One region of the Sanguibacter biliveldensis genome, then DNA from elsewhere that is predicted to be linked to it. Evidence: predicted binding sites of a transcription regulator. Region 1 holds the regulator's gene; the other holds the start of a gene.
The links. Region 1 encodes LexA, which represses DNA repair genes until DNA is damaged. Its sites were predicted from a motif close to TCGAACANNTGTTCGA; they were not measured.
Positions count from the first base shown of each region.

Region 1 (15,426 bases):
GCGTCGACGTCGTCGTCCGAGACGTGTTCGCCGGCGACAGCACACCGGATCACCTGCTGACCGTCGAGTTCGTCGTCGACGTGCTGCGCGTCCTGCGTCCAGGAGGCCTGTATCTCGTGAACTGCGCCGACAAGCCTCCGCTCTCCACAGCCCGGGCCGAGGTCGCCACGATCCGTGCGGCGCTGGACATCGTCGCGACCGACGGCGTCCCCCGCACCGAGGACGACCTCGCCCTGATCACCGAGCCAGCGGTGCTCAAGGCGCGCCGCTACGGCAACATCGTGCTCGCCGCGACGGCGTCGGGCGGCGCTCGAGACGGGGACGGCCTCGCCAGCGCGGGCCTTGCGCGTGCGCTCCGCAGCCTCGCGGTCCCGGCACACATCCTCTGCGGCGCGGACGAGATGTCACGCTTCGCAGGGACCGCCGTCCCCCTCGTCGACCCCGCAGAGTCCGCCTGACGCAGCACGGCCCGGTCGCCGGCACCTCGTGAGGTGCCGGCGACCGGGCCGTGCTGGTGGTGCCGGGCTCAGGTCAGGACGACTGCCCGTCGGGACCCTGCTGAGCGAGGAAGCGCTCGAGCTCTTCGCCGATCTCGTCGGCCGTCGGGATCTCTGCGGTGTCGGCGAGCAGGCTCTGGCGCTCGGCCGAGATGGTGAAGGCGTCGTACTGCTCCTCGAGCCCTCGGACGACCTCCGCGATCTCGGGGGACTCGGCGACCTGACGCACGACCTCGGCACGAGCCTCGGTCGCCGCCTCCTCGAGGGTCTCGAGGTCCAGGTCCAGCCCGGTCGCGGACTCCAGCTTGTCGAGGGCCACCAGCGCTGCGGGCGGGTAGGTGGACTGGGCCAGGTAGTGCGGCACGTGGACGGCGTAGCCCACGGTGTCGTGGCCGCGCTCCGAGAGCCTGAGCTCGAGCAGGTTCGCCGCGGTCGCCGGGACCGTGACGCGCCCGAACCACGGCGAGGCGTCGGGGATCAGCTCGTCGCGCGAGGCGTGCGGCGTCGCGGAGAGCAGCCGGGTGTGCGGGATACCCATCGGGATGCCGTAGGTGCCGACGGTCAACGAGACGCGGAACCTGTCGACGAGCGACAGGACGGCCTCGACGAACCGCTCCCACTGGACGTCAGGCTCGTTGCCGTGGAGGACGAGGAAGGTCGTCCCCTCGCGGTCTCGTGCCACGTCGATCGCGATGCTCGGACCCGAGTACTCGGTCCAGCGCTGCGTGTCGAAGACGATGGTGGGCCGCTTCGACCTGTAGTCGACCAGCTGGTCGGCGTCGAAGGTGACCAGACGGGTCGTCTCGCCGAGGTCGAGGATGTGCTCGAGCGCGATCTGTCCGACGTGCCCGGCGTCGACGAACCCGCGCAGCGCGTTGACGAGCACGGGCCCGGTCCCCGCCTCGTCCGGCGAGAGCCGGAGAGCGGACTCGACTGTGGCGTCGACCGTGTAGAGCTCCTGCGGATCGAGCATGGTGGGCCTCCTGTCAGCCTCGACGCACCACCAGGCTCAGGCCTGACCGGTGACGTCACGAACGTCGTCTGAGGACCAGAACACCGCCTCGCCCGAGTTTCTTCCCGCAGGCCGGCCCACGGTCTCCGGTCCTCGGTGCAGCTCTCCGCAGGGTCCGAGACCGATCAGCGCGAGGGCAGCCTGACGACGGTCACGAAGAAGTCGTCGATCTGCCGGACGACCTCGATGAACCTCTCGAAGTCGACGGGCTTGGTGACGAAGGCGTTGGCGTAGAGCGAATAGCTGCGCGCGACGTCTTCCTCGGCCTCGGAGGTCGTGAGCACGACGACGGGGATGCGGCGGAGCTCGGGGTCTTCCTTGAGCTCGGCGAGGACCTCTCGGCCGTCCATGCGCGGCAGGTTGAGGTCGAGCAGGATGAGGTCGGGCGTCACGGCGTCTGCGTACTCCCCGCGCTTGCGCAAGAAGTCCATCGCGGTGACGCCGTCGTTGACGACCGAGAGCCGGTTGGCCACCTTGTTGTGCTCGAAGGCCTCGCGCGTCATGAGGACGTCGCCCGGGTCGTCTTCGACCAGCAGGACCTCGATCACTCCGGGTGCCACGGTCATGAGCTCTCCTCGTCGTGCTGTCCTGGTCCGGGCAGGTCGCCCGTCCCTGCGGTCGTCGTCGCGGGCGTGGTTCCGTCAGCACCCTCGGCCGGGGACTCGTCCTCGGGCCCCGCAGAGCCTACCTCGCGGGGGTCTGGCAGCGTCCAGCGGATCGTCGTGCCCTGCGAGACGTCGGTGTCGAGCCAGATCTCACCGCCGTGGAACTCGACGATCTTCTTGCACAGCGCGAGGCCGATGCCCGTGCCCTCGTAGGCGTCCTTGGCGTGCAGCCGCTGGAAGATCACGAAGACCCTGTCGGCGTACTGCTGGTCGATCCCGATGCCGTTGTCGGAGCACCACAGCTCCCAGGCGTCGTCGCGGCGCACAGCCCCGAGGATGACGTGGGGCGTCCTATCGGGGTGCCTGAACTTCAGCGCGTTGCCGACGAGGTTCTGGAAGAGCTGGACCAGGAGCGTCTGCTGCCCGAGGACCACGGGGAGGTCGCCGACCTCGACCTGGCCGCCCGACTCCTCGACGGCGGCGTCCAAGGTCGTGACCGCCGTCGCGCAGGCCTCGACGAGGTCGACCTCGACGGCCTCGCCCGCCGACCGCCCGACGCGCGAGAAGCCGAGCAGGTCCTGGATGAGTCGTTGCATCCGCTTGGCACCGTCGACCGCGAACTCGATGTACTGGTCTGCGCGCTCGTCGAGCTCACCGCCGTAGCGCTTCTGCAGCAGCTGGGTGAAGCTCGCCACCTTGCGCAGCGGCTCCTGGAGGTCGTGCGAGGCGACGTAGGCGAACTGCTCGAGGTCCCGGTTGGAGCGTCGGAGCTCTTCGGCCTGCTCGAGCACCTGCTCGTGCGCCTCGGCGATCTCGGCCCGGGAACGGGCCTCGGAGGCCATCCGTGCCACGAGCTCGACCCGCATCGCGTCGACGGCGTGCGCGAGTGAGGCGATCTCGCCAGGCCCCTCGGTCCGCACCGGCAGGTCGAGCTCGCCGGTGCTCACGGCCTCGGCCTTGGCCGCGAGGTCCGCGAGGGGCTCGAGGACCCGTCGGCGGAGCGTCCACCACGTACCGACCGCGACGACGACAGCGGCGCCGGCGAGCACGACGACCGCGAGGAAGAGGTTCCTCGTCCAGGCCCCGAGGGAGTCGGAGGCCTCGTCGCGGCCGGTCTCAAGGACAGACTCCAGGTCGAGCGCACTCTCGCGCGCGTCGGCGAGCAGCCGCTCCCCACGCTCGAGGGTTGCCTCGCTCACGGCGCCGGGTCCTTCGACGGACACCTCGGCGACGGCGGGGTCGGCGAACTGGGACCGCCAGGTGGCGACGAGACCGAGCGTGCGGTCCAGGGCGACGACGACCTCGGAGTCGGGCCCGTAGTCCTCGAGGAAGGCGGACCTGATGGCGCGGGCAGCCTCGGTGTCGGCGGTCCTGTAGGAGCCGAGCGCCGAGTCGACACCCGACTGCAGGTAGGCGTCGACGGCCGAGCCGATGTCACCGATCCGAGACGTCAGCCCGTCGGAGTACGAGATCGCGCTCGCGTAGATGTCGGTGACCCTGTTCTGGTAGTGGACCACCTGGAGCAGGGAGTACACGGCGTACAGCAGGATCACCAGGAGGACCGCTCCGGCGCTCGCCACGGTCACGCCGAGCTGGCGGCGCAGCGTCGACCCTGCGCGCTGCGCCGCGGCAGGACGCCTCAACTCCACTCCTCCGAGTCGGCCAGCGTCGCGGACCGCTGCCCGTGCCCGGCGTCGCAGCCGGGCCAGCCGAGGATCAGCACGGCCGCGTCGTCGACGAGGCGTCCACCGTGCACGGCGTGGACGGTGCGCAAGATGCGCTCGACGAGCTCCTCTGTGCCGTCGCGGAACTCGGCGCTCACGGCGGCGAGGAGCCCGTCGATGCCGATCCGCGAGCGCCCGCCGCGGTCTCGGCGGTCGGCGTCGTGGGGACGGTCCTGGTCGTCGCCGGGGTCGCGGACCGTGGCCTCGAGCAGACCGTCGGTGTAGAGCATGAGCCACCAGCTGCCGGCGAGCTCGAGCCGCTGAGACTTCCAGGGCGAGTCGACAGGGATGCCGAGGGCCCGGCCGCGGTGGGTCGGCTCGATGGCCCGGGACTGCTCGGAGACGAGGATGGGCGCGTGGTGACCGGCGAGGTAGAGCTCGGCCGACGACCTGTCGGCCGAGATGACCAGCTGGCAGAGCGTCGTGAAGGTCTCGGGCCGCGAGCGCTCGTCGAGCATGACGCGCTCGAGCAGCGGGAGGATGCGCTCGGGGTCGATCTCGGCCAGGACGAGGGTCCGCCAGGCCGTGCGCAGGGTGGCTCCGAGGGCAGCCTCGTCGGGTCCGTGGCCGGCGACGTCGCCGATGATGCAGGCGAGCGTGCCGTCGGCGCGCTCGACGACGTCGTAGAAGTCACCTCCGAGCAGGCCGTCTCCCCCGGGCAGGTAGCCGACGAGGACGGAGAGCCGTGGGTCGACGATCGAGGGTGTGGGCAGCAGCGCACGCTCGAGGCGGGCGGTCTCGCGGGCCCGGACCGAGCTCTTGTAGATCGTCCGTGCCTGCTCGTCGGAGAGCCGGCGCTGGACGGCGTAGCGGACCGACCTGGCGAGGAGGTCGGGGTCGACCTCGTGCTTGACGAGGTAGTCCTGGGCCCCTGCGGCGACGGCCTCGACACCGAGGTCAGAGCTGGTCATGCCGGTGAGGACGACGAGCGCTGCACTGGTCCCCGTCGCGTTGATGCGCTCGACGCCCGAGAGACCTGTCGCGTCGGGGAGGCCCAGGTCGAGGAGGACGCAGTCGACGTCGAGCCGACCGAGGGCCTCGTCGATCGAGCGCGCGCGGTCGAGGGTCACCTCGAGGGCGCTGTCGGCGAAGAGCTCTTCGACCAGCATCGCGTCGCCGTCGTCGTCGTCGACGATGAGCACCCGGACCGGGGCGGTCTCGCCGGTCGACCCGTCTCTCACGCTCACCGCACTCCTCCCCCCAGACGAATATCCGCTGATCTTAGTCGCCACGGCCCTCCCGGCCCATCTCCGCGGCGCGTCGGGGTGCCACGATCAGCAATAATGGACGGTCGCGAACGTGGGACTGCGGCACCAGCAGCCTCCAGTCGCCATCTCATCTCCGTACCCCCGCGAGGGAAGGACCAGCGTGACCGAGCAGCCCGACGAGATCAGGGTCGAGCAGGACACCCTCGACGTCCTCTACGCACGGCTGGACGAGCTGCGCGCCGTCACGCGCGAGCGCCTCGCCGAGGTGCGCCGGTCCGGACCGAGCGGGTCCCCCCAGAACCGCAGCGAGCGCGACGCCTTCGCGACGCTCTACGAAGACCGGGCCGCGCTGCTCGACGCCGTCGAGGACAGGCTGTGCTTCGGCCGGCTCGACTTCGACGACGAGACCACCCGGTACATCGGGCGCATCGGGCTGACCGACGAGCAGCACTCCTCGATCCTCACGGACTGGCGCGCCCCTGCGGCCCAGGCCTTCTACAGGGCGACGGCGGCCCAGCGCGACGGCGTGCTGCGCCGCCGGCACCTCGTAACGTCGGGTCGTCGCGTCACGGGTCTCGAGGACGAGGTCCTCGACCTCTCGGGCGGGGCGGCCTCGGACCTCAACCTCTCGGGCGAGGGCGCGCTGCTCGCGGCACTGTCAGCGGGTCGCACAGGGCGCATGGGCGACATCGTCGCGACCATCCAGGCCGAGCAGGACACCATCATCCGCTCCGACCTGCAGGGTGCCCTCGTGGTCCAGGGTGGCCCCGGCACAGGGAAGACCGCTGTCGCCCTGCACCGCGCGGCCTACCTGCTCTACGCCCACCGTCGTCTGCTCGAGCGCTCGGGTGTGCTGCTCGTCGGCCCGAGCCAGTCGTTCTTGCGGTACATCGACCAGGTGCTCCCCTCGCTCGGCGAGACCGGGGTCGTGAGCACGACGATCGCCGACATCCTGCCCGGGATCGAGGCGCGCGGGACCGAGGAACCGAAGATCGCCGAGATCAAGGGACGCTCGGTCTTCGGCGCGATCGTCAGACGCGCCGTGAGCGCACGCGAGCGCGTCCCCGCGCAGGACACCAGGGTGCGCGTCGACGGATACGACCTCGTGATCCGGCGGCGCGACATCCGTGACGCCATCGCGAAGGCGCGGCGTCACCGCAAGCCGCACAACCTCGCGCGGGTGACCTTCGTCCGCGAGATGCTCAACCGTCTCGCGGCGCAGTACACCGAGCAGCTGAGCTATTCGGTCGAGTCGGACGAGCGCGGCGAGATCCTGGAAGAGCTGCGCAGCACGAAGGAGATCCGGGTCGCGCTCAACCTCGCGTGGATGCCGATGTCGCCCCAGAAGCTGGTCGAGGACCTCTACGCCAAGCCGCACAGGCTCGCCGAGGCCGCCCCCGAGCTCTCAGCAGCCGACAGGGACGCCCTCGTGCGGGCCCCGGGCTCGCCGTGGACCGAGGCCGACGTGCCGATCCTCGACGAGGCTGCCGAGCTGCTCGGCGAGGACGACCAGGTGGCCCGGGCGCAGGCGCGCCAGGACGCGGAGCAGCGTGAGGAGCGGCTCGAGTACGCCCGTCAGGTGCTCGAGGGCTCGGGCGGGAACGGCATGGTGAGCGCCGAGGCTCTCGCCGACAGGTTCGCGACCTCTGGTCCCTACCTGACGACCGCAGAGCGTGCGGAGAAGGACCGCAGCTGGACCTTCGCGCACCTGGTCGTCGACGAGGCCCAAGAGCTGTCTGCGATGGCCTGGCGGATGCTCGTGCGCCGCTGCCCGACGCGGTCGATGACCATCGTCGGAGACGTGGCCCAGACGTCCTCGCCCGCTGGGGCCCGCTCGTGGGACGCGATGCTCACGCCGCTGCTGCGCGACTCCTGGCGCCTGACCGAGCTCACCGTCAACTACCGCACGCCCGAGGAGATCGCGTCGGCCGCGCAGCGCATGGCCGTCGAGGCCGGGCTGCCCGTCTCGAGGCTCACGTCCGCGCGCGAGGTCCCGGCCGCCCTCACGGTCCACAGGCTCGCGGCAGACGAGGTGCGTGCGCACACCGTGGAGATCGCTGTCGGGCTGCTCGCCGACATCCGCTCGGGCGGCGCGGGACAGGTCGCGGTCGTCGTGCCGGCCGCGGAGGTGGCCGACGTCGAGAAGATGCTCCGGGAGATCCCCGCGGCTGCGTCCGCAGGTGACGGTCTGGTGGTCGCCTCCGCCCGCGAGGTCAAGGGGCTCGAGTTCGACGCCGTCGTGCTCGAAGAACCGGCTGCCCTCGTCGACGGGCCCGGCGGCGCGTCAGACCTGTACGTCGCGATGACCCGGCCGACCCGCTACCTGCACGTCACGCACTCCCGGGACCTCCCTGCGGGCCTCGTCGGCTGAACCCCGTGGGCGGCCGCGCCCCGGGGCGCCGGAAAGATCCGTCCACGTGCCAAGACCGTTTTGGTCGCAGCGCGCGGGGGGAGGACGATGACTGCGTGCTGAAGGCCCTCCTCCTTGAAAATGTCCACCCGCTCACCGTCGAGATCTTGGCCGCCCACGGCGTCGAGGTCGAGGTCCGGTCTGGCGCCCTGGACGAGTCCGAGCTGATCCACGCCCTCGAGGGCGTCCACATCCTCGGTATCCGTTCCAAGACGCAGGTGACCGACGCGGTGATCGCCGCCTCTCCGGAGCTCCTGACGATCGGCGCGTTCTGCATCGGGACCAACCAGATCGACCTCAGGTCGGCTGCGAGCCACGGGGTCGCGGTCTTCAACGCGCCGTTCTCGAACACCCGGTCCGTCGTCGAGATCGCGCTCGCCGAGATCATCTCGCTCACCCGTCGCCTCACGGAGCGCGACAAGGCGCTCCACGCCGGGGTGTGGGACAAGTCGGCCGAAGGCTCGCACGAGGTCCGTGGGCGCACGCTCGGCATCATCGGCTACGGCAACATCGGCACCCAGCTGTCGGTCCTCGCCGAGAACCTCGGCATGTCCGTCGTCTTCTACGACACCTCGGAGAAGCTGGCGCTCGGCAACGCGCGTCGCCTCGGGTCCCTCGACGAGCTGCTCGCCGTCGCGGACGTCGTCACGCTCCACGTCGACGGCCGCAGCGGCAACGCGGGCCTGTTCGGAGCCCAGCAGTTCTCGCAGATGAAGCCCGGTGCGATCTTCCTCAACCTCTCGCGCGGCTTCGTGGTGGACACCCACGCCCTGCGCGAGGCGATCTTGTCCCACCACCTCGCGGGTGCGGCGATCGACGTGTTCCCCGAAGAGCCGAAGAAGCGCGGGGACGCCTTCGAGTCTGAGCTCCGTGGCCTGCCCAACGTCATCCTCACCCCGCACATCGGTGGCTCGACGCTCGAGGCACAGGAGGCGATCGGCGTCTTCGTGGCGAACAAGATCCGCGACTACGTCCGCTCGGGCTCGACGACCCTGAGCGTCAACCTGCCGAACCTGGCTCTCGAGAGCTCGACAGGTGTCGCCCGCGTGGCTCACCTGCACCGCAACACCCCGGGTGTCCTCGCCGAGGTCAACCGCACGCTCGCCGAGCACGGCACCAACATCGAGGGTCAGCTGCTCGCGACCCGCGGTGAGGTCGGCTACGTGGTGACCGACGCCGGCTCGAACGTCGAGGCCGCTGTCGTCGAGGCGCTGCGGGCGATGGGCCAGACGATCAAGCTGCGGGTGCTCACCGACATCAAGGGCTGAGCCGCTCCGGCTGGGCCGCATCCTCCGAGGGGACGCCCACCGGGGGTCCCCTCAGCACGGAGTCGTCGTCGCTCCGCGGGGCGGACGTCGCCGCTCCGCATCCAGCAGACAGCAGACAACAGACAGCGAGGGTGGTACGGGAAGATCCCGTACCACCCTCGCTGTCTGCTCTAAGCCCGGCTGCTGCTGGGCGCACGCCTGGTCACCCAGACTTGCGGCGGAAGGTGCGCTGCGTCTTGCCGATCGGCTCGGAGCCGTGGACGCTGCCGGTGTTCGTGTCACCCTCGGAGGTCAGGTGCCGAGCCGCGTTCTTGCGGTCGAGCGCCTCTTTGAACTTCGCCTTCGTGTCCGCGCTGATCGCGGTCTCGGGAACTTCTCGGTCCTGAGTCATCTGCTCCGGCCTCCTCGTCTCGATGTCTGCCGATGCAGACCAACCCTCCCGCAGCCCGGCGTAGGACGCCAGACATTTCTCTCGCCGACGTGGTCGCCACGAGAGACAGGGACGGCAGCCTCGAGTATCGCAGCGGTACCGTACAGTCATGCGCTCCCCCGCCGACGACCGTCTCGACAGCCTCCCCGTCCGCCGTGTCGGTCGCTCTGGTCTCGGCGTCTCCGCGCTGAGCCTGGGGCTCTGGCAGAACTTCGGCGACGCCGCACCTGCCGACGACCAGCGATCCCTCGTGCTGCACGCCGTCGACTCAGGGGTCGTGCACTTCGACCTCGCGAACAACTACGGCCCACCACCGGGGTCGGCCGAGACGGGCTTCGGCCGGATCCTGAGGCGTGACCTCGCCGCGCACCGGCACGAGCTGAGCATCAGCACCAAGGCCGGGTACAGGCAGTGGCCCGGTCCACGCGGTGAGGGCGGCTCCCGCGGGTATCTGCTCGCCTCGCTCGACCAGTCGCTGCGCAGGCTCGGCATCGACGAGGTCGACATCTTCTACAGCCACAGGTTCGACCCGAGCACCCCGCTCGAGGAGACGATCGGTGCGCTGGACACTGCCGTGCGGTCCGGGCGAGCCCTCTACGCAGGCATCTCCTCGTACTCGGCGACCCGGACGCTCCAGGCGCTCGAGATCGCCGACGCCCTCGGGCTGCGGCTCACAGTCCACCAGCCTTCGTACTCCCTGCTCAACCGGTGGATCGAGGTCCCTGACGACTCAGGTCGCTCGCTCGTCGAGGTCGCGGCCGCGGCGGGCACAGGCCTCGTCACCTTCTCTCCCCTGGCCCAAGGACTCCTGACAGATCGCTACCTGGACGGTGTGCCGGCTGACTCGCGTGCCGCGAAGGGGACGTCATTCCAGCGGCAGTACCTGTCGGAGCAGAACCTCGCCTCGGTGCGCAGCCTGCGGGACATCGCCCTGCGACGTGGTCAGACCCTCGCGCAGATGGCCCTCGCGTGGTGTCTGCGGGACGAGCGGGTGAGTGCGGTCCTCGTCGGCGCCCGCACGACCGCGCAGCTCGACGAGAATCTCGCAGCGCTCGAGGCCCCCCCGTTCTCGGCCAAGGAGCTCGACGCCATCGACGGGGCTGCGGTCGAGGGCGGGCTCAACCTGTGGGCGTCCCGCTCGAGCGAGCTCTGAGCGGTCCCGTCCTCAGGACCCACCCTCCAGGTGAGTCCTGGCCGGCCGACGATCAGTCCTGCGGGGACGCGGAGTCGCGGTCGTTCTGCTCGTGCTCGGCGCGCAGGAGGTTGATCGCCGCCTCGAAGTCTTCGAGGGAGTCGAAGGCCTGGTACACGGAGGCGAACCGCAGATAGGCGACCTCGTCGAGCTCGCGGAGCGGCCCGAGGATCGTCAGCCCGATCTCATAGGCGTCGAGCTCGGCGATGCCGGTGGCCCGCACGCTCTCTTCGACGCGCTGGGCGAGCAGAGCGAGGTCGTCTTCGCTCACGGGTCGACCCTGGCACGCCTTGCGCACCCCGTTGACGACCTTCTCGCGGCTGAACGGCTCTGTGACACCGGAACGCTTGACGACGGAGAGGCTCGCGGTCTCGAGCGTGGTGAAGCGCCGAGAGCACGCAGGGCACTGCCGGCGGCGACGGATCGACGCGCCGTCGTCCGAGGTTCGCGAGTCGACGACCCGGGAGTCCGCGTGGCGGCAGAACGGGCAGTGCACAGTGGCCTCCATCTGGACGTGCTCGGATGCCGCGGCTCCGCGGCACTCGCAAGGGTACGCGCGTCCCCGAGACCTGCGCACATGCCTCACCAGCCCGCGCCCGGAGACAGAGACGGAGGTGGTCGTGGTCGACCACCTCCGTCCGGGACGCCCCCGTCCCCACAGTGCCTGGACGACTCGCCTCGTCATGACACCGGCGTGCTGTCGGAGTGCCTGGTGATGACCACCCGTGCACCCCGCCTCACAACCCGGCCCCCAGCCGGTTGATGAGGTAGTCCTAACTTAGGGCGACCTAAGAGAGCGGGCAACTCTCCTCGAGCCCCTTCTCACATGTCGAGACGACGTCGCGGGTCACCGGGCCGGGACCAGGATGCGCTCACCCACCTCGAGGGATGCCGTCGACCGGCCGTTGAGCTCGACGAGCATGTCGACCACGTCGCGGCGGTCTTCGCCGGGGAGGGCGACGTCGCCGGCGATCTGCCACAACGTCTCCCCCGGGGCCACGAAGTGGTCTGCCACGGCGACAGGCTCGGCCGGGGCGCTCGCGAAGGCGCGGTCGCCGAGGAACATGCCGAGGGCGACGAGCGCGACGGCGAGAGCCGACAGCACCCACCACCCGCGCCGGGTCAGGCGGAGGTCGCGGAGCGAGCCCTCGCGGGCGGCCGACGGGGCGGACGAGCGCCGCCCGTCACCGTCTCGCACCAGGCGCAGCTCTGGCCGGGGCGTCAGCACCTGTGCGGTGTGGGCCATGTCGACTCCTCTCCTGATCGTCGTCGGTCGGGGTGACCGGGCGACGCGTTCGAACATGTGTACGTCGTACAACTGTACGAAGGATCGAGAATATTGCAAGGGGTCTGGCGCGACACGCTCGAACAGGTGTTTGAAGTCGCGGGGGCCGGGCCCTACTGTTGAACCACCAGCAAGGACACTCGACCACGGGCCACCGACATTGCTGCCGCTGCTGCTGGCTCCGCCTCAGCGCCGGCGCGACGACGACCGCCCGGGGCAGGGACGACCAGACCGCAGCACGCAGCACCGACCGGAGGCCCGACGTGAAGACGCAGGACAGCACGCCGTCAGGAGCGACCACGACCGAGGGCGACGGCGCGAGCGCTGCTGCCACGGGCCCTGTGTCGGTGATCGGCGCTGCGGACGGCCTAACCCCGCGGCAGCGCGGCGTGCTGGACACGATCCGCACGTCGGTCGAGACGCGTGGCTACGCGCCGAGCATGCGCGAGATCGGTGAGGCCGTGGGGCTGACCAGCCCGTCGAGCGTCAAGCACCAGCTGACCACCCTCGAGCGCAAGGGCTATCTGCGACGCGACCCGAACCGGCCGCGCGCGATGGAGCTCGTCACCCAGGGGCCCGCCGCCGAGCCCGCAACGACCGAGCTGACCGGACGCCCCGCCGGACGCTCGCTGCGCTCGGTCCCCCTGCCTGTGCGTGCGTCGACCGACGAGGACCACGACAACCACCCCTCGCCGTCCTACGTGCCTGTCGTCGGCCGGATCGCTGCGGGTGGTCCGATCCTCGCGGAGCAGATGGTCGAAGACGTCTTCCCCCTCCCCCGTCAGCTGGTGGGAGACGGCGAGCTCTTCCTGCTGAAGGTCTCCGGCGAGTCGATGATCGACGCCGCGATCTGCGACGGCGACTGGGTCGTGGTGCGCCGTCAGCCCGTGGCGGAGAACGGTGAGATCGTCGCCGCGATGATCGACGGCGAGGCGACGGTGAAGACCTTCAAGCGGATCGACGGGCACGTGTGGCTCATGCCGCACAACGACGCGTTCTCACCCATCCTCGGCGACGAGGCCACCATCCTCGGCCGCATCGTCACGGTCCTGCGCAGCCTCTGACAGAGACTGGCGGTCCGTGGACCACCGGCCAGCCAGGTCCCCCCTGCACGCAGCAGAGCGCCGCACCCCACGAGGGGTGCGGCGCTCTGCTGCGTGCAGGGGGTGCGGGTCAGAAGCCGAAGCGGCGAGCGACCTCCTTGAGGGAGGTCGCCGAGTGCTGGAGCCCACGGATCTCGACCGGGGAGAGCGGGACCTGCAGCTTGTCTGTCACGCCGTGACGTCCGACGATCGAGGGGACCGAGAGGCAGATGTCGCTGATGCCGTAGTAGTCGTCGAGCAGCGTCGAGACGGGCAGCACACGGTGCTCGTCGTTGAGGACGGCCTCGATGATCCTGGACCCGGCGAGCGCGACGGCGTAGTTGGTCGCCCCCTTGCCCTCGATGATGCGGTAGGCCGAGTTGATGACCTCGTGGGCGATCTCGTCGCGGACCTGGGCAGTGAGGGGCTCGCGGCCGTCGATCGCGTCCCACTCGAGCAGGGGCACGCCGCCGATGGTGGCCGAGCTCCACAGCGGGATCTCGCTGTCCCCGTGCTCGCCGGCCATGTACGCGTGGACGTTCTGGACCGCGACACCGCAGTGCTGGGCGATGAGGAACCGCAGACGGGACGAGTCGAGCACGGTGCCCGAGCCGAAGAGCTGCGTGGGGGGCAGCCCTGAGATCTTGAGCGCCGCGTAGGTGACGATGTCGACGGGGTTGGTCACCATGACGTATGTGGCGTCGGGGGCGACCGCGAGGAGCTCGGGGAGGATCTTCGACACCAGGCCGATGGTCGCCTCGGCGAGGTCGAGCCGGGTCTGGCCAGGCTTCTGCTTGGCGCCGGCGGTCACCATGATGATGTCGGCGTCGGCGCAGACCGCCACGTCGTCAGAGCCCACGACCTCGGCCATCGGCATGAACTGGATGCCGTGGGACAGGTCGAGAGCCTCTGCCTCGACCTTGGCCCGGTTGATGTCGTAGAGGGCGATGTGGCGGGCGGAGCCGCGCATGAGCGCGGCGTAGGCCATCGTCGAGCCGACGGCGCCGGCTCCGACGACCGCCACCTTCGTGGTCTTGCGCGCGCGGGGCGTCTCGTCGGGTGCTCGGTGGGTCTCAGGCTGGCTCATCGGTCCTCCATGAAGTCGGGCGCTGGTGAGGGGTGCGCTGGGATCAGCCTAGGGCCGAGAGACGCTCCAGCGCAGAAGTGGCGACCTGTCGGTCGGTCGTCCGCCAGAAGTCGGGCAGCGAGCTGACCAGGAACTTCCCGTAGCGAGCCGTGACCAGGCGTGGGTCCAAGATCGCCACCACGCCCTTGTCCTCGACCGTCCGCACGAGCCGCCCTGCGCCCTGGGCGAGCAGGAGCGCCGCGTGGGTGGCCGCGACCTGCATGAACCCGTTGCCGCCGTGGCTCTCGACGTACCTGGCGCGTGCCGCCTTGACGGGGTCGTCGGGCCGAGGGAACGGGATGCGGTCGATCATCACCAGGCGGCAGGACGGACCCGGGACGTCGACCCCCTGCCAGAGCGAGAGAGTGCCGAAGAGGCACGTGGCCTCGTCGGCAGCGAACTGCTTGACGAGGGTGGGCAGCTGGTCGTCGCCCTGGCAGAGGATCGGGACGTCCAGGCGCTCCCGCAACAGCTCGGCCGCGCGCTCTGCGGCCCGGCGCGAGGAGAACAGCCCGAGCGTCCGTCCGCCGGCGGCGGTGATGAGCGCAGCCATCTCGTCGACCTGGTCGTCGGTCGTGCTCTGCTGGCCCGGGGTCGGCAGGCTCTTCGCGACGTAGAGGATGCCCTGGCGCGGGTAGTCGAAGGGGCTCCCCACGTCGAGCCCGCGCCATCGCGGCGCAGGCCCGCTCGACTCCGTGCCGTCCGCCTCGGTCGCCGCACGCTCGAGGCCGACCGAGCGGGCGACGGGGTCGAAGGAGTCACCGAGCGCGAGCGTCGCGGAGGTCAGCACGCCGACCTTTTCGCTCCACAGGTTCGTCCGGAGCAGCCCAGACACCCCCAGCGGGGCGGCGTGCAGCTTGGACATCCCGGCTCCGAAGCCACCCTCGGCCCCTCGTGAGCACCAGAGCACGTCGAAGCCCGTGGCCTCACCGGTCATCCGCTCGGCGATCTCGAAGATCTGCAGCATGCTCGACTGGGCCATCTTGAGGCCCGAGTCGGCTCCGCCCTCACCGCCACCGGCTCGCGGTTCGGGCTTGAGCTCGCTCAGCACGCCGCGGGCGGCGTCGCGGACGCCCGCGACCGCGAGCCGGGCCCCCTCGGGGAGCCCGTCGGGGAAACGCTCTGCGGGCAGCCCGGCGACGAGAGAGCCGAAGTCCGAGGTGGCCGCGTCCAGGTCGGTCGTCAGCACGCCGCCGTGGCGGCGAGCCTGGCGCGCCGCGTGCTCGATCGAGGCGACCGAGAGCTCGACTGTCGCCGCGGCGGTGACCCTGTCGGCGAGCTCGTGCGCCTCGTCGGCCACCACGACCGAGTGCTCAGGGAGGACGTTGGGTGAGCCCGTCGCCGCGATGCCGAGCATCGCGTGGTTGGTCACCACGACGTCGGCCTCGCGGGCCAGGGCCCTGGCCCGCTCCGGGAAGCACTCCTCGATGAGCGGGCAGCGCTGGCCCAGGCACTCGAGCGAGGTCACCGAGACCTGGCGCCACGCACGGTCCGGGACGCCGGGGACGAGGTCGTCCCGGTCGCCGGTGTCGGTCGTCCGTGCCCACTCGCGGAGCCTGACGACCTGCTGCCCGAGGCTCGCGGCCT
Region 1 is NZ_CP138359.1:2,565,487-2,580,912, forward strand. It holds gene SANBI_RS11225 (spermidine synthase) at 1-458, shown strand, start outside; gene SANBI_RS11230 (PAC2 family protein) at 532-1,470, opposite strand; gene SANBI_RS11235 (response regulator) at 1,635-2,075, opposite strand; gene SANBI_RS11240 (sensor histidine kinase) at 2,072-3,763, opposite strand; gene SANBI_RS11245 (PP2C family protein-serine/threonine phosphatase) at 3,754-5,025, opposite strand; gene SANBI_RS11250 (HelD family protein) at 5,207-7,417, shown strand; gene serA (phosphoglycerate dehydrogenase) at 7,513-8,724, shown strand; gene SANBI_RS11260 (DUF5302 domain-containing protein) at 8,927-9,115, opposite strand; gene SANBI_RS11265 (aldo/keto reductase) at 9,264-10,307, shown strand; gene nrdR (transcriptional regulator NrdR) at 10,360-10,842, opposite strand; gene SANBI_RS11275 (LysM peptidoglycan-binding domain-containing protein) at 11,194-11,592, opposite strand; gene lexA (transcriptional repressor LexA) at 11,973-12,695, shown strand; gene SANBI_RS11285 (L-lactate dehydrogenase) at 12,805-13,800, opposite strand; gene SANBI_RS11290 (ATP-dependent DNA helicase) at 13,844-15,426, opposite strand, start outside.

Region 2 (15,426 bases), 320 kb from region 1:
GTGAGGCAGACCCGGGCCTTGGAGGTGACGAGGGCCTCGGCGAGCTCAGGCACCAGGAGGTGCGGCATGACGGAGGAGAACCACGAGCCCGGACCGAGCACGACCCAGTCGGCGGCCATGACGGCCTCGACGGCCTGCGGGTGGGCGGGCGGGTCCGACGGGATGAGCCGGATGCTCTCGACGCGGCTGGCGGTCGACCCGACGGCGGACTGCCCGACGATGGTCGTCAGCTCGCCGTCCCTGACGACGTCGGCCTCGATCGACAGCGGGACCGACGCCATCGGCAGCACCCGACCGCGGGCACCGAGCAGCCGCCCGACCCAGTCGAGCCCCTCGACGGGATCGTCGAGCAGCTCCCAGAGAGCGACGATGAGCAGGTTGCCCACAGCGTGCTGGTCGAGATCACCCGTGGAGGTGAACCTGTGCTGGAGCAGGTCGCGCCAGGTCCGACCCCACTCGGAGTCGTCGCAGAGCGCGGCCAGCGCCATGCGCAGGTCGCCCGGAGGCAGCACACCGAGCTCTTCGCGCAGCCGACCCGACGAGCCACCGTCGTCCGCCACGGTGACGATCGCGGTCAGCCTGTCCGACATGAGACGCAGCGCGGAGAGGCTCGCGGAGAGACCGTGCCCCCCTCCGAGCGCGACGACAGCGGGGGCGTCGCCAGACCCCACGGTCATTCCTTCCCGAGGTCGCGGGCGGTGACGGCGACGCGGTGGCCGCGGTCGCGCAGGCGCTGCGCGATCTCTTCGCTCACGGCGACCGAGCGGTGCTTGCCACCCGTGCAGCCGATCGCGATCGTCACGTACCGCTTCTCCTCGTTGAGGTACCCCGACAGCACGGGCTCGAGAGCGTCGACGTAGCGGTCGATGAACTCGACGGCCCCCGGGCGTGCGAGCACGAAGTCGCGGACGGGCGCGTCACGGCCTGTGAGGTGGCGCAGCTCGGTGATCCAGTACGGGTTGGACAGGAAGCGCATGTCGACGACATGGTCGGCGTCGAGCGGGATGCCGTACTTGAAGCCGAAGGAGACCACGTTGATACGCAGCGTCTCGGGGCTCTGGCCGGTCTCGGCGACGCTGCGGCGGACCTCGCGGGCGAGGTCGTGGACGTTGAGCTCAGAGGTGTCGATGAGCACGTCGGCGCGGTCGCGCATGGCCGAGAGCAGCTGACGCTCGACGGCGATCCCGTCGAGGATGCGACCCTCGCCCTGGAGCGGGTGCGGCCGGCGGACCTGCTCGAAGCGGCGGACGAGCACCTCGTCAGAGGAGTCGACGAAGAGGATCCGGTACGGGATGCCACGCTTGCGGAACCGTGCGAGCACCTCGGTCAGGTCGTTGAAGAACTCACGGCCACGGACGTCGACGACAGCACCGACACGGGTGATCGACGAACCCGCGCGCGTCATCATGTCGACGAGCGGGACGAGCATCCGGGGCGGGAGGTTGTCGACCACGTACCAGTCGAGGTCTTCGAGCACCATGGCAGCCCTCGACCGGCCGGCGCCCGACATGCCCGTGATGATGAGCACCTCGCTCGCCTCTGGCTCAGGAGGGTGCGTGACGGCCTCGACCTGCGGGATCCCTACGGGGACGGTCTTCGGAGCGACGTCGTCAGTCATGCCTCAAGCATGCCAGTGTTCCGTCGCCGACTCACCCGCAGGTCAGGCCCGCGCGTCGGAGGTCTCGACCGGCGCAGGGCTGGGCACCTCCGGGCTCGGCTCCGGAGAGCCCGCTGCCGGGGAAGCTCCACCCTCGGGAGTGTCCGCCGCTGCCCGCCCCCCGAGCTCCGGCTGCTCGGCTGACGGGACCGCCGCCGACTCCACGGTGTCCGTGGCCGAGCCTTCCTCGGCCGGTGACCCCGCAGGGCGGAGCGCCGCGACCACGGCCTCGGCGGTGCGCTGGCCCATGCCCTGGACCGTGGCGATCTCCTCGGCCGACGCCGCGCGCAGGCGCTTGAGCGAGCCGAAGTGCCGGAGCAGCGCACCCTTGCGGGCCGGGCCCAGACCGGGCACCGAGTCGAGCTCGGAGACCGTCATGCCTTTCCCGCGCTTCTTGCGGTGCGCGGTGATCGCGAAGCGGTGCGCCTCGTCACGGACACGCTGCAGCAGGTACAGGCCCTCGGAGGACCTCTGGAGGATCACGGGGTACTCCTCCCCCGGCACCCACACCTCTTCGAGGCGCTTGGCAAGACCGCACAGGGCGACGTCGTCGATCCCGAGGTCGGCGAGGGCCTTGGCCGCTGCGGCGACCTGGGGCGGGCCGCCGTCGACCACCACGAGGTTCGGCGGATAGGCGAAGCGCTTGCGGTCGGTCGCGGGGGTCTCGGCGTCGACCTCGCCGCCGAAGGTCTCGATCTCGAGGTCGGCCGAGTCCGAGCGCTCCGCGAGGTAGCGTCGGAAGCGGCGGGTGATGACCTCGTACATCGCGGCGGTGTCGTCGCGAGCGCCCTCGCCGTCGGGACCCTTGACACCGAAGGTCCTGTACTCGCTCTTGCGGGCGAGCCCGTCTTCGAAGACGACCATCGACGCGGCCTGGTGGGTGCCCATGGTCGTCGAGATGTCGTAGCACTCGATGCGCAGCGGCGCGCTCTCCAGGTCGAGCGCCTCCTGGATCTCACGGAGCGCGAGGCTCCGGTTGGTGAGGTCGCCCGCGCGCCGGGTGCGGTGCAGGGCGAGCGCGTGCTCGGCGTTCTTGAGCACCGTCGCGGCGAGCTCACGCTTGTCACCACGCTGCGGGACGCGGATGTCCACGCGCGCACCGCGCAGGCCGGAGAGCCAGGTGGTCATCTCCTCGAGGTGCGCCGGGAGGACGGGGACGAGGACCTCGCGCGGGACCAGCCCGCTGTCGCGGGCGGCCTTCACGTCGCCGCCGGCCGCCTCGTCGGCGGTGCCGTAGACCTGCTGGAGCAGGTGCTCGACGAGGTCCGCGTCGGTGAGGTCTTCGACCTTCTCGACGACCCAGCCGCGCTGACCGCGGATGCGGCCACCCCGGACGTGGAACACCTGGACAGCAGCCTCGAGCTCGTCGCCGGTGAGCGCGAAGATGTCGGCGTCGGTCCCGTCCTGGAGGACGACGGCGTTCTTCTCCATCGCGCGCTCGAGCGCGCCGATGTCGTCACGCAGCCGGGCAGCGCGCTCGTAGTCGAGGTTCTGGGCGGCCATGCCCATCTCGTCGCGCAGGCGCCGCATGAACTTCGCGGTGTCACCGGCCATGAAGGCGCAGAAGTCTTCGGCCAGGGCGCGGTGGGCGTCCTTGGAGATGCGCTCGACGCACGGTGCTGCGCACTTGTCGATGTACCCGAGCAGGCATGGCCGACCCGACTGCTGGGCGCGCTTGTAGACGCCCGCCGAGCAGGTGCGGATCGGGAAGACCCGCAGCAGCAGGTCGAGGGTCTCGCGGATCGCCCAGGCGTGGGCGAAGGGACCGAAGTACCGGGTGCCGGCGCGCTTGGAGCCACGCATCACCTGGGCGCGCGGGACCGACTCCCCCATCGTCACGGCCAGGTACGGGTACGACTTGTCGTCGCGGTACTTGACGTTGAAGCGCGGGTCGAACTCTTTGATCCACGAGTACTCGAGGGCGAGGGCCTCGACCTCGGTCCCGACGACGGTCCACTCGACCGAGCACGCCGTCGTGACCATGGTCTGGGTGCGCGGGTGCAGCGCGGAGAGATCCTGGAAATAGCTGGAGAGCCGCGCGCGGAGGTTCTTGGCCTTGCCGACGTAGATCACGCGTCCGTGCTCGTCGCGGAAGCGGTAGACCCCTGGCGTCGTCGGGATCTCGCCCGGCGCGGGTCGGTATGTTGCTGGATCGGCCATAGGACGAGCCTAGTCGGGGCGGCTGACACGGACCGCGCCAGAGAGGGCGGCGTGGGTCACGCCCTCCTCAGACGTGACCGGTGTCACATCTGGTGAACTCCGGATACGGTGGGCCGATGGGAGCCTTCCACGCGTACACCGCCACGATCACCTGGACCGGAGCCGGCGAGACCGGGACCTCCAGCTACACCGCCTACTCACGCGACCACGTGGTCGCCGTCGAGGGGAAGCCCGACATCTTGGCGAGCTCTGACCCGGCGTTCCGCGGGGACAGCGCCCGCCACAACCCCGAAGAGCTGTTCGTCGCCTCGCTCTCCGAGTGCCACATGCTGTGGTTCCTGCACGTCGCGGCGCAGTCGGGCGTGATCGTCACGGCGTACTCCGACTCCCCCGTCGGGACGATGCGCGTCGAGGCTGCCGGTGCCGGGCAGTTCACCGAGATCGAGCTGCGCCCGAAGGTGACCGTGTCCTCCGAGGCGTCAGACGACGTCGTGGCCGAGCTGCACGAGAAGGCTCATGCGCACTGCTTCATCTCCCGCTCGGTCAACTTCCCCGTGCACGTGCGGCCGGTGGTCCACGCGGCCGGCTGAGCAGAGCACCACAGGCTCAGGCCGAGGCCTCGCCGACCAGGTCTTCCCTCAGATAGCGCGCGTACCCACCAGGAGTGCGCCCCTGCTGGCGTCCGGACGTCAGCACCCAGGCGTCGTCGCTCGCGACCACCGTGGCTCCCGTGGCGCGCGCCCGGGCGACGAGCGCGACGTCTTCGTGCTCTTCGACGGGCGGATAGCCGCCGGCAGCCGCGTACACGTCCGCACGCATCCCGAGGTTCGCACCGTGCACATGGCCGTTCGCTCGGCCCGGGACATGGGTCGCCTGCCACGCCGCACGCTGACGGTGCGTGAGGTCGGCAGGGTCGGGACGGACCGTGCCGACGACGACGTCCGCCCCCTGGTCGGCGAGACCGGCCTGCGACGACACCCAGTGCGCGGGGACGAGCGAGTCGGCGTCGGTCGACGCGATCCAGATCGCCTGGTCGGACAGGGGGCCGTAGATCTCCCGGAGGGCCTCGAGGCCGACCTCGACGCCCGTGGCCCGGGCGGCGCCGACCCGTCGCTCGGACACCTCGACCACGCGGAACGGCGACAGTCGAGCGATGCTCGCGGAGGCGTCCGTGCAGCCGTCGAGGACGAGCACGACCTCGACCGGCGCCCCTCCCACCCGCGCCTGCTCATGGTGCACAGCATGGCGGAGCCCGGCTATGCACCTGCCGAGCAGCGCCTCTTCGTCGTGCACGGGGACGACCACGCAGACAGCACGAATCTGCGTCCCGGGCTCGTGGCCCTCGACGGAGCGTGCGCCGTGGGCAGGGGCGCCCGTCACAGCAGGCCTGTCTCTCGTGCGACGGAACGCGCCGGCGGGCGCACCAAGACGTCGAGCAGGAAGTCTTCTTCCTCGTGCCGGAGGAGCCGGACCAGGTCGGTCCGCTCAGCAGCCGCCGCGTGGACCTCGTCGCCACTGAGCGGGTACTCCTCGACCTCGTGGCGCCAGTGGCAGAGCACCAGCACACCGTCCGGCGTGAGCGAGGCGACCGCGCGGTCGAGCATCGTCACGAGGTCCTCGGGGCCGTAGTAGTAGCCGACCTCGGAGAGCACGATCAGGTCGAAGTCCCCAGCGGGCCATTCGCGCGGTGTCGTCAGCTGCTCGAAGCGTGCGCCGTCGCCCAGGCGTCGACGCGCGACATCGAGCGGGGCGGCGGCGATGTCGACCCCGAGGATCGTGCCGCACCGCTGGCTGAGCGCCTCGGTCAGCACACCCGTCGAGCAGCCGATCTCCAGCCCGGCGCGGAAGGTCTGGCGCGGGAGGCTCGCGAGGGTGATCGCACGCTTGCGTTCTTCGTACCAGCGCGACTCGAAACCCCAAGGGTCCGATCGGCCCTCGTAGAAGCTGTCGAAGAACTCTTCACCGAGGCTGCTGGTCATGGTGGGCTGCTCCGACGCATCGTCGGGCTGGGCAGGGTCTGCCTCTGCTCTCTCCTCGACGACGAAGACCTCGTAGGGCCTGTCGAAGTGGCGGAGCATCTCCGGGCCGAGCAGCGCCTCGTCGCCTGGCTGGTCCGACAGCGGGGCGACCTGGCTCCGGTGCTCCGCGAGAGAACGACGCCGACTGTCCGGCTCGTCGCCGGTCAGGTCGAGCCGACGCATCGACGACCATGGATGCGCGGGGTCGTCCGGGGAACCCCAGTGCCAGAACCACACGGGGTACTCGACCAGGCGCAGCTCTCGCTCGCCAGCCGCCCCCTGCACGACCTCCCGCGCGACCTCGCCGACGATGCGGTGGTCTCGGTGCCCGTCGCCGGCCCACGGTGCGACGACCAGCGTCGTGCCCTCGCGGCCGTGCGGACCGTCAGCCGTGACCACAGACCCGACCGACGACCTGAGCTCAGCCCGGTGCTCGCGCAGCCCGCCGTCAGGCAACCCGAGGAGGTGCACCGCCGCTCCGGGGGCGACGTGCTGGACCGCCGAGAGCAGCTCGCGCCGGCGGGTGCGGACGAGCTCCTCGACGCTCGTCGTCGGAGAGTCAGGGTGGGAGGCCTCTCCGTCCGAGGCGATGACGTAGGAGACGCGCGCGCCCGCCCGGGCGAGACGGGCGACGAGCCCGGCAGCCCCGAGCGTCTCGTCGTCCGGGTGGGCCGCCAGCACGACGACGCGCAGCGCAGAACGAGCGGCGAGGGCCTCGAGCCCGGAGACCTCGAACGGCTCGAGCTCGCCGAGCCTGCCTGACTGCTCCCAGTCGGCCTCGGGCGTCCCGACGTCGCGGTGGTCGAAGCTCACCATGGTCGGACCCCGCCCGAGAGCAGGGCCTTGCCGAGGGACGCGTCGTCGCGCTCGGCGTGGTGCTGACGGACGTAGACCGCGAGGTCGGCAACCCTGCGGGCGTGCCGCTCGTCGGCGGTCAGCGGACCAGGGCCTCGGGTGTGCGCGGACCGCGTGAGGACCTCCTCGACCGTGCGGGCGACTGTCCCACGTGTGCGGCGAGCGAGGATCGAAGGAGTCTGAGCACCAGCCGAGCCTGGCGAGACGCCGAGGAGCGGGTCGCCGTGGCCACCGGCTGCTCTGTCGGCCGCTGACGGCGGCGCATCGACGACGGTCGCTGCGTCGAGGAGCGCGGCTCGCGACGCTCGCAGGCTCGTGTCGACGGCTCCGAGCTGTGCGAGCGCGATCTGGTCGGGTTCGCGCTCACCGAGGGAGTCGAAGAGGTCGCGGGCCACACCGACAGCCCCGCCCCACCAGGCTGCCGCGACGCCGATGCCTCCCCAGGCGAAGCCAGGGCGCGTGAGGTACCACTCGTCGTCGCCGACGGGGATCGCCCGGACGGAGCGGAAGGTCACCGGGGCAGAGACGACCTGCCGCAGGCCGCGGGAGACCCACGGTCCGGTCTCGGGCCTCACGCCGTCGTCTCGCAGCGACACGGCGAAGAGCCGCCTGCCGGTGGGAGTCCAGGCGGTCACCAGGGCGTGGCTGAGGTCGGCGGCGAGCGAGCACCACGGCTTCACCCCGTCGAGCTGCCAGCCGCCGCCGACCGGGCGCGCCTCGAGACGCACTCCCGGTCCTTCGGCGGCGAACACGCCCCAGCTGCTCGGGGTGTCTCCCAGCTCGGCGAGGTCCGTGCCGTCGGGTGCCTGGTCGAGGATCGAGAGCGCGTCGAGGTGCGGCTCGAGGACGCGGGCCACACCGACGTCGAGCGCCGCCGTGGACGCGAGAGTCTCCCAGAGCTCGAGGGTGCGGCCGAGCCCGGGCCCCGGCACGAGGTCACCGATCCGGACCGCCCAGTCGACGGAGGCCGGCACGTCGGTCCCCAGGTCGGGGACCTCGGCGAGCAGGGCGTCGATCGCGGTCGACCGGCGGGTGGGCCGGCCGCTCGTCAGGTCTGCTCGGTGCACGCCACCCTCGAGCGTGGTCGTCGGTCGCTGCACGCCTACCTCGTCTCTCCTCCGCCAGCCACGCTGGGTCACGCCAGCCCGGTGCCGCGCAGTCAGTGGATCGTACGCAGGCGGCCGCGCTCCTGCACGGCGAGACGCTGCGCCGTCCTCCTGGGGTCGTAGACGGTTCGTCCAGGCCGCCTGACGGCTTGGGCTCACCCCCGCTCAGGACGCGAGCTGCTCGAGCGTTCCTGACTGCCCTGTGCGGGCTCTGCCGACTGTGCCCGTCGCAGCATGACGACAGGTCCGACGAGCCACAGGGCGAGCACGACGAGCAGCACCACAGCCCCGGTCAGGAGGGCAGCAGGCCGGGTGAAGATCACGTCGACGAGGAAGAACGTCACGCCGGTGAGTACGAGACCGAGGACCACCAGCCCTGTGCGGGCGCACACGTCCGCCTCCCGGACGAGCAGGAGCCGCAGGTGGCGACGGAAGAGGACCCTGTGGGCCGCGACAGGCGCGACGAGCAGGACCGTCGCGAGCACGGACAGCAGGAGCAGCGTGACGTAGGTGCCCCGCTGGAGGCTGTCGAGCTCCGCGAAGGCCTGCTGGAACGGCAGCGTGACGAGGAAGCCCGTGAGGATCTGGCTGCCTGTCTGCGTGACCCGGAGCTCCTGCAAGAGCTCCGCCCAGTTGCGGTCGGCTCGCTCGGAGACGCTCTCGTCACGGTCGTCGACGGGGTTGTGGGTGCCGCTCGTCGGGCGGCGGCTCGAAGGCGTATCGCTCATCTTCCCGAGTGTGGCACCGGGCCTCGGTGGGGACCATCGCACGAGGGGCTGCAGCACGAGAGGCGGCACCCCTGCGGGTACCGCCTCTCGTCACCGCCCGACCGACTGTCGTCGGAGGCGGCACGTGCTCAGCCGCTCGTGGCCCAGCACGTCACTCCTTGAGCTTGGCCTTCGCCCGGCTCGCGGGCTTCTTGGCTGGCTTCTTCGTGACGGCAGCGGCTGCGGTCTTCTTCGGCAGCGGCGCGACACCCGCGGGCTCATGGTTCTGGAGCACCTCGGCGAGGAACCGGCCTGTGTGGCTGGCCTCGACCGACGCGACCAGCTCGGGTGTGCCCTCGGCGACCACGAGGCCACCACCGGACCCGCCCTCGGGGCCCATGTCGATGACCCAGTCGGCGTTCTTGATGACGTCCAGGTTGTGCTCGATCACCAGGACCGAGTTCCCCTTGTCCACCAGAGACTGGAGCACCGCGAGCAGCTTGCGGATGTCTTCGAAGTGCAGACCCGTGGTCGGCTCGTCGAGGACGTAGATCGTCCGACCCGTCGAGCGCTTCTGCAGCTCGCTCGCGAGCTTGACGCGCTGCGCCTCACCACCCGAGAGCGTCGGGGCGGACTGCCCGAGACGCACGTAGCCCAGACCCACGTCGACGAGCGTCTTGAGGTGACGTGAGATCGCCGGGACCGCCGCGAAGAACTCGTTGGCCTCTTCGATCGGCATGTCGAGCACGTCGGCGACGGTCTTGCCCTTGAAGTGCACCTCGAGGGTCTCGCGGTTGTACCGCGCCCCGTGGCAGACCTCGCAGGGGACGTAGACGTCCGGGAGGAAGTTCATCTCGATCTTGAGCGTGCCGTCGCCAGAGCACGCCTCGCAGCGCCCGCCCTTGACGTTGAAGGAGAAGCGTCCGGGCGTGTAACCGCGGACCTTCGCCTCGCTCGTGTCGGCGAAGAGGCGTCGGACGTGGTCCCACACACCCGTGTAGGTGGCGGGGTTCGAGCGCGGTGTGCGTCCGATCGGCCCCTGGTCGACGTGGACCACCTTGTCGAGGTGCTCGAGCCCGGTGACCCGCTTGTGGCGGCCGGCGACCTGGCGGGCGCCATTGAGCTCGTTGGCGAGCACCGTGTAGAGGATCGAGTTGACCAGCGTCGACTTGCCCGAGCCCGACACACCCGTGACAGCCGTGAGCACCCCGAGCGGGAAGCTCACGTCGATCCCGGTGAGGTTGTGCTCGCGCGCACCGACCACGGTCAGCTGGCGCTTGGGGTCGACGGGACGGCGCAGCGTCGGCATCGGGATGGAGCGACGGCCGGCGAGGTACGCGCCGGTGACCGACTCCGGGGCCTCGAGCAGACCCGCGTAGTCGCCGGAGTGCACCACACGACCACCGTGCTCACCAGCACCCGGGCCGATGTCGACGACCCAGTCCGCAGTGCGGATCGTGTCTTCGTCGTGCTCGACGACGATCAGCGTGTTGCCGAGGTCGCGCAGGCGAGTCAGCGTGTCGATGAGGCGGCGGTTGTCCCGCTGGTGCAGACCGATGCTCGGCTCGTCGAGGACGTAGAGCACGCCGACGAGGCCTGATCCGATCTGGGTCGCGAGGCGGATGCGCTGGGCCTCTCCACCGGACAGGGTGCCGGCGGGACGCATGAGCGAGAGATAGTCGAGCCCGACGTCGAGCAGGAACCCGAGACGGTCCTGGATCTCCTTGAGGACCTGCGTCGCGATCGCACGCTCGCGCACACCCAGCTGCAGGTTGTCGAGGAAGTCGCGGGCCTCGCGCAGCGGGAGGGCGCAGACCTCGGCGATCGACTTGCCGTCGACGCGGACCGCGAGCACCTCAGGCTTGAGGCGCGTGCCGTCGCAGACGGGGCACGGGACCTCGCGCATGTAGGCCTCGTACTTCTCCTTCGACCACTCGGAGTCGGTCTCGGAGTGACGGCGCTCGAGGAAGGAGATGACCCCCTCGAAACCTGTCGAGTACTGACGCTCACGGCCCCAGCGGTTGCGGTACTTGACCTGCACCTCGTGGTTCTGTCCGTGCAGCACAGCGTTGCGGGCGCGCTCGGGCAGCGCTCGCCACGGGACGTCCATCGAGAAGCCGAGGTCCTTGGCGAGAGCGCCGAGGACCCGCTGGTAGTACTCGGAGGAGGTCTGCGACCACGGGGCGACGGCCCCGTCGGCGAGCGACCTGTCTTCGTCGGGGATGACGAGCTCAGGGTCGATCTCGAGGCGCATGCCGATGCCCGTGCACTCGGGGCACGCACCGTAGGGCGCGTTGAAGGAGAAGGTCCGCGGCTCGATCTCGTCGAGGGTGAGCACGTGGTCGTTCGGGCACGCGCGGTGCTCGGAGAACCGGCGCTCCCGGTCCGGGTCGCCCTCCTCCGCGTCGACCATCTCGACGACCAGGAGACCACCCGCGAGGCCGAGGGCGGTCTCGACCGAGTCGGTCAGACGACGCTGGACGCCCTCGCGCGAGACGAGACGGTCGACGACCACCTCGATGGTGTGCTTGAGCTTCTTCTCGAGCGTCGGGGGCTCGGTGAGCTGGACGACCTCGCCGTCGACCCGGGCACGGGCGAAGCCCTTCGACTGGAGCTCCTTGAACAGGTCCGCGTACTCACCCTTGCGCCCGCGGACGACAGGTGCGAGCACCTGGTACCGCGTGCCCTCGGGGAGCTCGAGCAGCCTGTCGACGATCTGCTGCGGGGTCTGGGCGGTGACACGCTCGCCGCACACCGGGCAGTACTGCGTGCCGGCGCGCGCGAAGAGCAGACGGAGGTAGTCGTAGACCTCGGTGATGGTGCCGACGGTCGACCGAGGGTTCCGGTTGGTCGACTTCTGGTCGATCGACACCGCGGGCGAGAGGCCCTCGATGAAGTCGACGTCGGGCTTGTCCATCTGGCCGAGGAACTGGCGCGCGTACGCGGACAGCGACTCGACGTACCGTCTCTGCCCTTCGGCGAAGATGGTGTCGAAGGCCAACGAGGACTTCCCAGAGCCTGACAGACCGGTGAAGACGATCAGGGCGTCACGGGGAAGATCCAGGTCGACGTTGCGGAGGTTGTGCTCACGGGCACCTTGGACGACGAGGCGATCACTCACCCCGACATCGTACGGTCGACCACCGACACGCGCACACCTGTTCGAAGAACTGTGACCGGGTCGCACGTCTCGCGTGCCGTCGCCAGGCCCCACTGCAGCCGCCCTCACGGCTCCGAGCCCCGCGACGTGACGGTAGCCTCCTGAGCCCTCGACGCGGCCCCAGATGCCTCCCGCACCGCTCCGACCTCCCCCGACGTGCTCGACGACCGTCGAGAGACCACAATCGGGAGATGCCTGACAGCCCTGCGCTCGACACCACCCCCTGCTCGACACCGATCGCGGACTACGCGGTCCTGGGCGACGGGCGGTCCTGCGCACTCGTCAGCCGGACAGGGTCGGTCGACTGGTTGTGCCTGCCCGACTTCGACTCACCGGCGTGCTTCGCCGCGCTGCTGGGCACCCCCGAGAACGGACGGTGGCTGCTGACGGTCCGCGACCCCGTCTCGGTGACACGGCGGTATCTCGGCGACTCCTTCGTCCTCGAGACCACCTACACGACGGCGACAGGCACGGCACGCGTCGTCGACGCCATGCCACCCGGCGACGGGCGGGCGGACCTGGTCCGCGAGCTCGAGGTGCTCGACGGCCACGTGACGATCGAGCACGAGTGGGTGGTGCGCTTCGGCTACGGCGCCTACGAACCCTGGGTGAGCCGGGTCGACGACGACCACCGGACCGGGCGCCACGCGATCCGCGCCGTCGCCGGCCCAGACTCGTTGCTGCTGCGCGGCACCCGGCTGCCGCGGGCCGAAGACCACCGTCACCGAGACGTCTTCGAGGCGAGCGAGGGTGAACGGTTCACGTTCTCCTCGACCTGGACACCGTCCTGGGGTGCGACTCCCCCACCGCTGTCCGTCGCGCACGTGATCGCCACAGCGACCGACAGCTGGCACGACTGGGCCCGTCAGACTCCCTACTCCGGCCCCTACCGCGAGCCGCTCGTCAGGTCTTTGCTCGTCCTGCGACTCCTGACGAGCAGCACGACCGGCGGGATCGTCGCGGCGGCGACCACCTCCCTGCCCGAAGACTTCGGCGGGGAGCGCAACTGGGACTACAGGTACTGCTGGTTGCGCGACGCCGCCATGACCCTCGAGGCGCTCGTCGAGTCTGGCTACCACGACGAGATCGTCGGATGGCGCGACTGGTTGCTGCGCGCGGTCGCCGGTGACCCTGAAGACCTGCAGATCATGTACGGCGTCGACGGGCGTCGCGACCTCCCCGAGCACGAGCTCGACCACCTGCCCGGGTACGCGGGCTCCAGGCCCGTGCGGGTGGGGAACGCGGCCGTGGACCAGGTGCAGAACGACGTGCTCGGCGAGGTCATGTGCGCCCTCGACATGGCGCGGGACGCTGGCCTCACGGAGACGGCCGACAGCTGGTCGCTGCAGAGGCACCTCGTCGACGCGCTCGTCGAGCACTGGGACCGCCCTGACCGCGGGATCTGGGAGGTCCGAGGACCCGAGCGGGACTTCGTGCACTCGCGCGTGATGAGCTGGGCAGCGATCGACCGAGCCGTCAGGGGTGTCGAGGTGCACGGCCTCGACGGGCCCGTCGAGCACTGGAAGGCTGCCCGTGACGAGATCCACGCCCAGGTGATGGAGCACGGCTTCGACACGGGGCTCGGTGCCTTCGTCCAGTACTACGGAGCCGAGCACACGGACGCGTCTCTGCTGCAGATGGCCCAGGTGGGGTTCATCGACCCGACCGACGAGAGGTTCGTCGGGACGGTCCGGGAGATCCAGCGGACCCTCGCCACCGAGCACGGCTTCGTCAGGCGCTACGAGACCGAGCAGACAGGTGACGGCCTGGAGGGCGACGAGGCGCCGTTCCTCGTGTGCTCCTTCTGGCTCGTCGACGCCCTCGCCCGCACCGGCCAGACCGACGAGGCGCAGCAGCTGCTCGACACCCTCGTGGGCTCGGCCAACGACCTCGGGCTCATGGCTGAGCAGTACGACGACGGGCGCGCACGGATGGCCGGGAACTTCCCGCAGGCCTTCTCCCACCTCGGGCTCGTGCGCGCTGTCCACAGCCTCGACCGAGCCACGAGCGACTGTGGCGGTCTGCACTCCGCGGGGCACCACGCCCCCAGCACGACGAGCCCGGGGACGACTGGCACCGGGACGACCAGCACAGGCACGACGACCACCGGCACGGCGGAGGCGCCGAGCGGCGCTCCGAGGACGAGGGAGGACGCACCATGACCGACGACCAGAGCACCGCGCCGGCTTCGCCGACACGACTGACCCGGCTCGACCACGTCGACCTCAGGTCGGTGGCGGTCGGCCCGATGGACAACAACGCCTACCTGCTGACCTGCCGGACCACCGGCGCGCAGGTGCTCGTCGACGCCGCTGCCGACTCGGACCGGCTGCTCGCGCTCGTGCGCGAGGGCTCGGGGTCTGCGCGCCTCGACCTCGTCGTCACCACCCACAGCCACCACGACCACGTCGGGGCGCTCGAAGACATGGTCGGTGTCACCGGGGCGACGACGGCCGCGGGTGCCGAGGACGCCGAGGCCATCAGCGTGCCCACGCGGCAGCGCCTGCACGCGGGCGAGCACCTCGTCGCCGGGACGATCGACCTCGAGGTCGTCCCGCTCCGCGGCCACACCCCCGGGTCGGTCGCCCTCGTGCTGGTCGAGCCGGACGAGGTGTCTGAGCCCGACGCTGTCGCCGGTCGCACCCACATCTTCTCCGGTGACTCTCTGTTCCCCGGCGGGGTCGGCAACACCAACCACGACCCGGAGCGGTTCGCGCAGCTCCTCGGTGACGTCGAGGAGAAGATCTTCGCCCGGTTCCGGGACGACACCGTCATCCACCCCGGGCACGGAGCGCCGACCACCCTCGGCGCTGAGCGTCCGCACCTCGACGAGTGGCGGTCCCGCCGCTGGTGAAGGTGCTTGAATGGCGGGCATGACCACCTACGCCGTGACCTACGTCTACACCGACGACTCTGCTGCCCGCGACACGCACCGCCCGGCGCACCGTGCCTTCCTCGGCGGTCTGTATGCCGCGGGGATCTTGCTCGCGTCGGGTCCGGTCTCCGACGACGACATGCAGGGTGCGCTGCTCATCCTCACGGGTGCGTCTGCTGAGGCCGTCAGCTCGATCCTCGACGCCGACCCCTTCCACCAGCAGCAGCTCGTCGCGGCTCGTGCAGTCACCGAGTGGACAGTCGTCTTCGGGCCCTGGGCGGACTGACGCTCCATCGGCCTCTCGGCCCACAGGTCCGACGCAGCGTCGATGGCGCTCGGTCTGCCGCATGCCAGGTCGCGGCCGGCCTGACATGCCTCCCGTCGCGCCCGACGTGACACACCTCTGGTGGAACTCGGCCCGGCGCTCCTCGTCCCTCGGTCCTCCCGGCAGGCACTCCCCCTCAGACGCAAGAAGACGCGGCCACCCCGTCGGGGGTGGCCGCGTCTTCGTCTGTCATGGGCGTGTCCGCCGACCTCTGTCACGCGCGAGGAGGTCAGGCCGTGGCGGCCTGCATCTGCCGGAGCTCCTTCTTCAGGCCCGAGACCTCGTCGCGGAGGCGGGCCGCGAGCTCGAACTGCAGCTCGGCCGCAGCAGCGTGCATCTGCTCGTCGAGCTCCTGGATGAGGCCGACAAGATCACCGGCAGCAGCGACAGCGAGCCTGTTGCCGGACGCACCCTCCTTCGGGCCGCCCGGGACAGGCGCCGAACCCTTGGCGGGCTTGCGGTATCCGCCCTCGAGCAGCTCGCGGGTGTCGATGTCCTCGCGGGCGAGCATGTCCGTGACATCGCTGATCTTCTTGCGCAGCGGGGTCGGGTCGATCCCGTGC
Region 2 is NZ_CP138359.1:2,248,358-2,263,783, forward strand. It holds gene SANBI_RS09820 (gluconeogenesis factor YvcK family protein) at 1-677, opposite strand, end outside; gene rapZ (RNase adapter RapZ) at 674-1,618, opposite strand; gene uvrC (excinuclease ABC subunit UvrC) at 1,661-3,817, opposite strand; gene SANBI_RS09835 (OsmC family protein) at 3,934-4,407, shown strand; gene SANBI_RS09840 (glycosyltransferase family 2 protein) at 4,424-5,197, opposite strand; gene SANBI_RS09845 (bifunctional PIG-L family deacetylase/class I SAM-dependent methyltransferase) at 5,194-6,651, opposite strand; gene SANBI_RS09850 (acyl-CoA dehydrogenase family protein) at 6,645-7,790, opposite strand; gene SANBI_RS09855 (DUF6328 family protein) at 7,952-8,524, opposite strand; gene uvrA (excinuclease ABC subunit UvrA) at 8,676-11,624, opposite strand; gene SANBI_RS09865 (glycoside hydrolase family 15 protein) at 11,855-13,825, shown strand; gene SANBI_RS09870 (MBL fold metallo-hydrolase) at 13,822-14,517, shown strand; gene SANBI_RS09875 (YciI family protein) at 14,528-14,824, shown strand; gene uvrB (excinuclease ABC subunit UvrB) at 15,093-15,426, opposite strand, start outside.
Region 2: a site for LexA is predicted at 11,654-11,669, ahead of uvrA (excinuclease ABC subunit UvrA). Genes of this name have one in related genera too.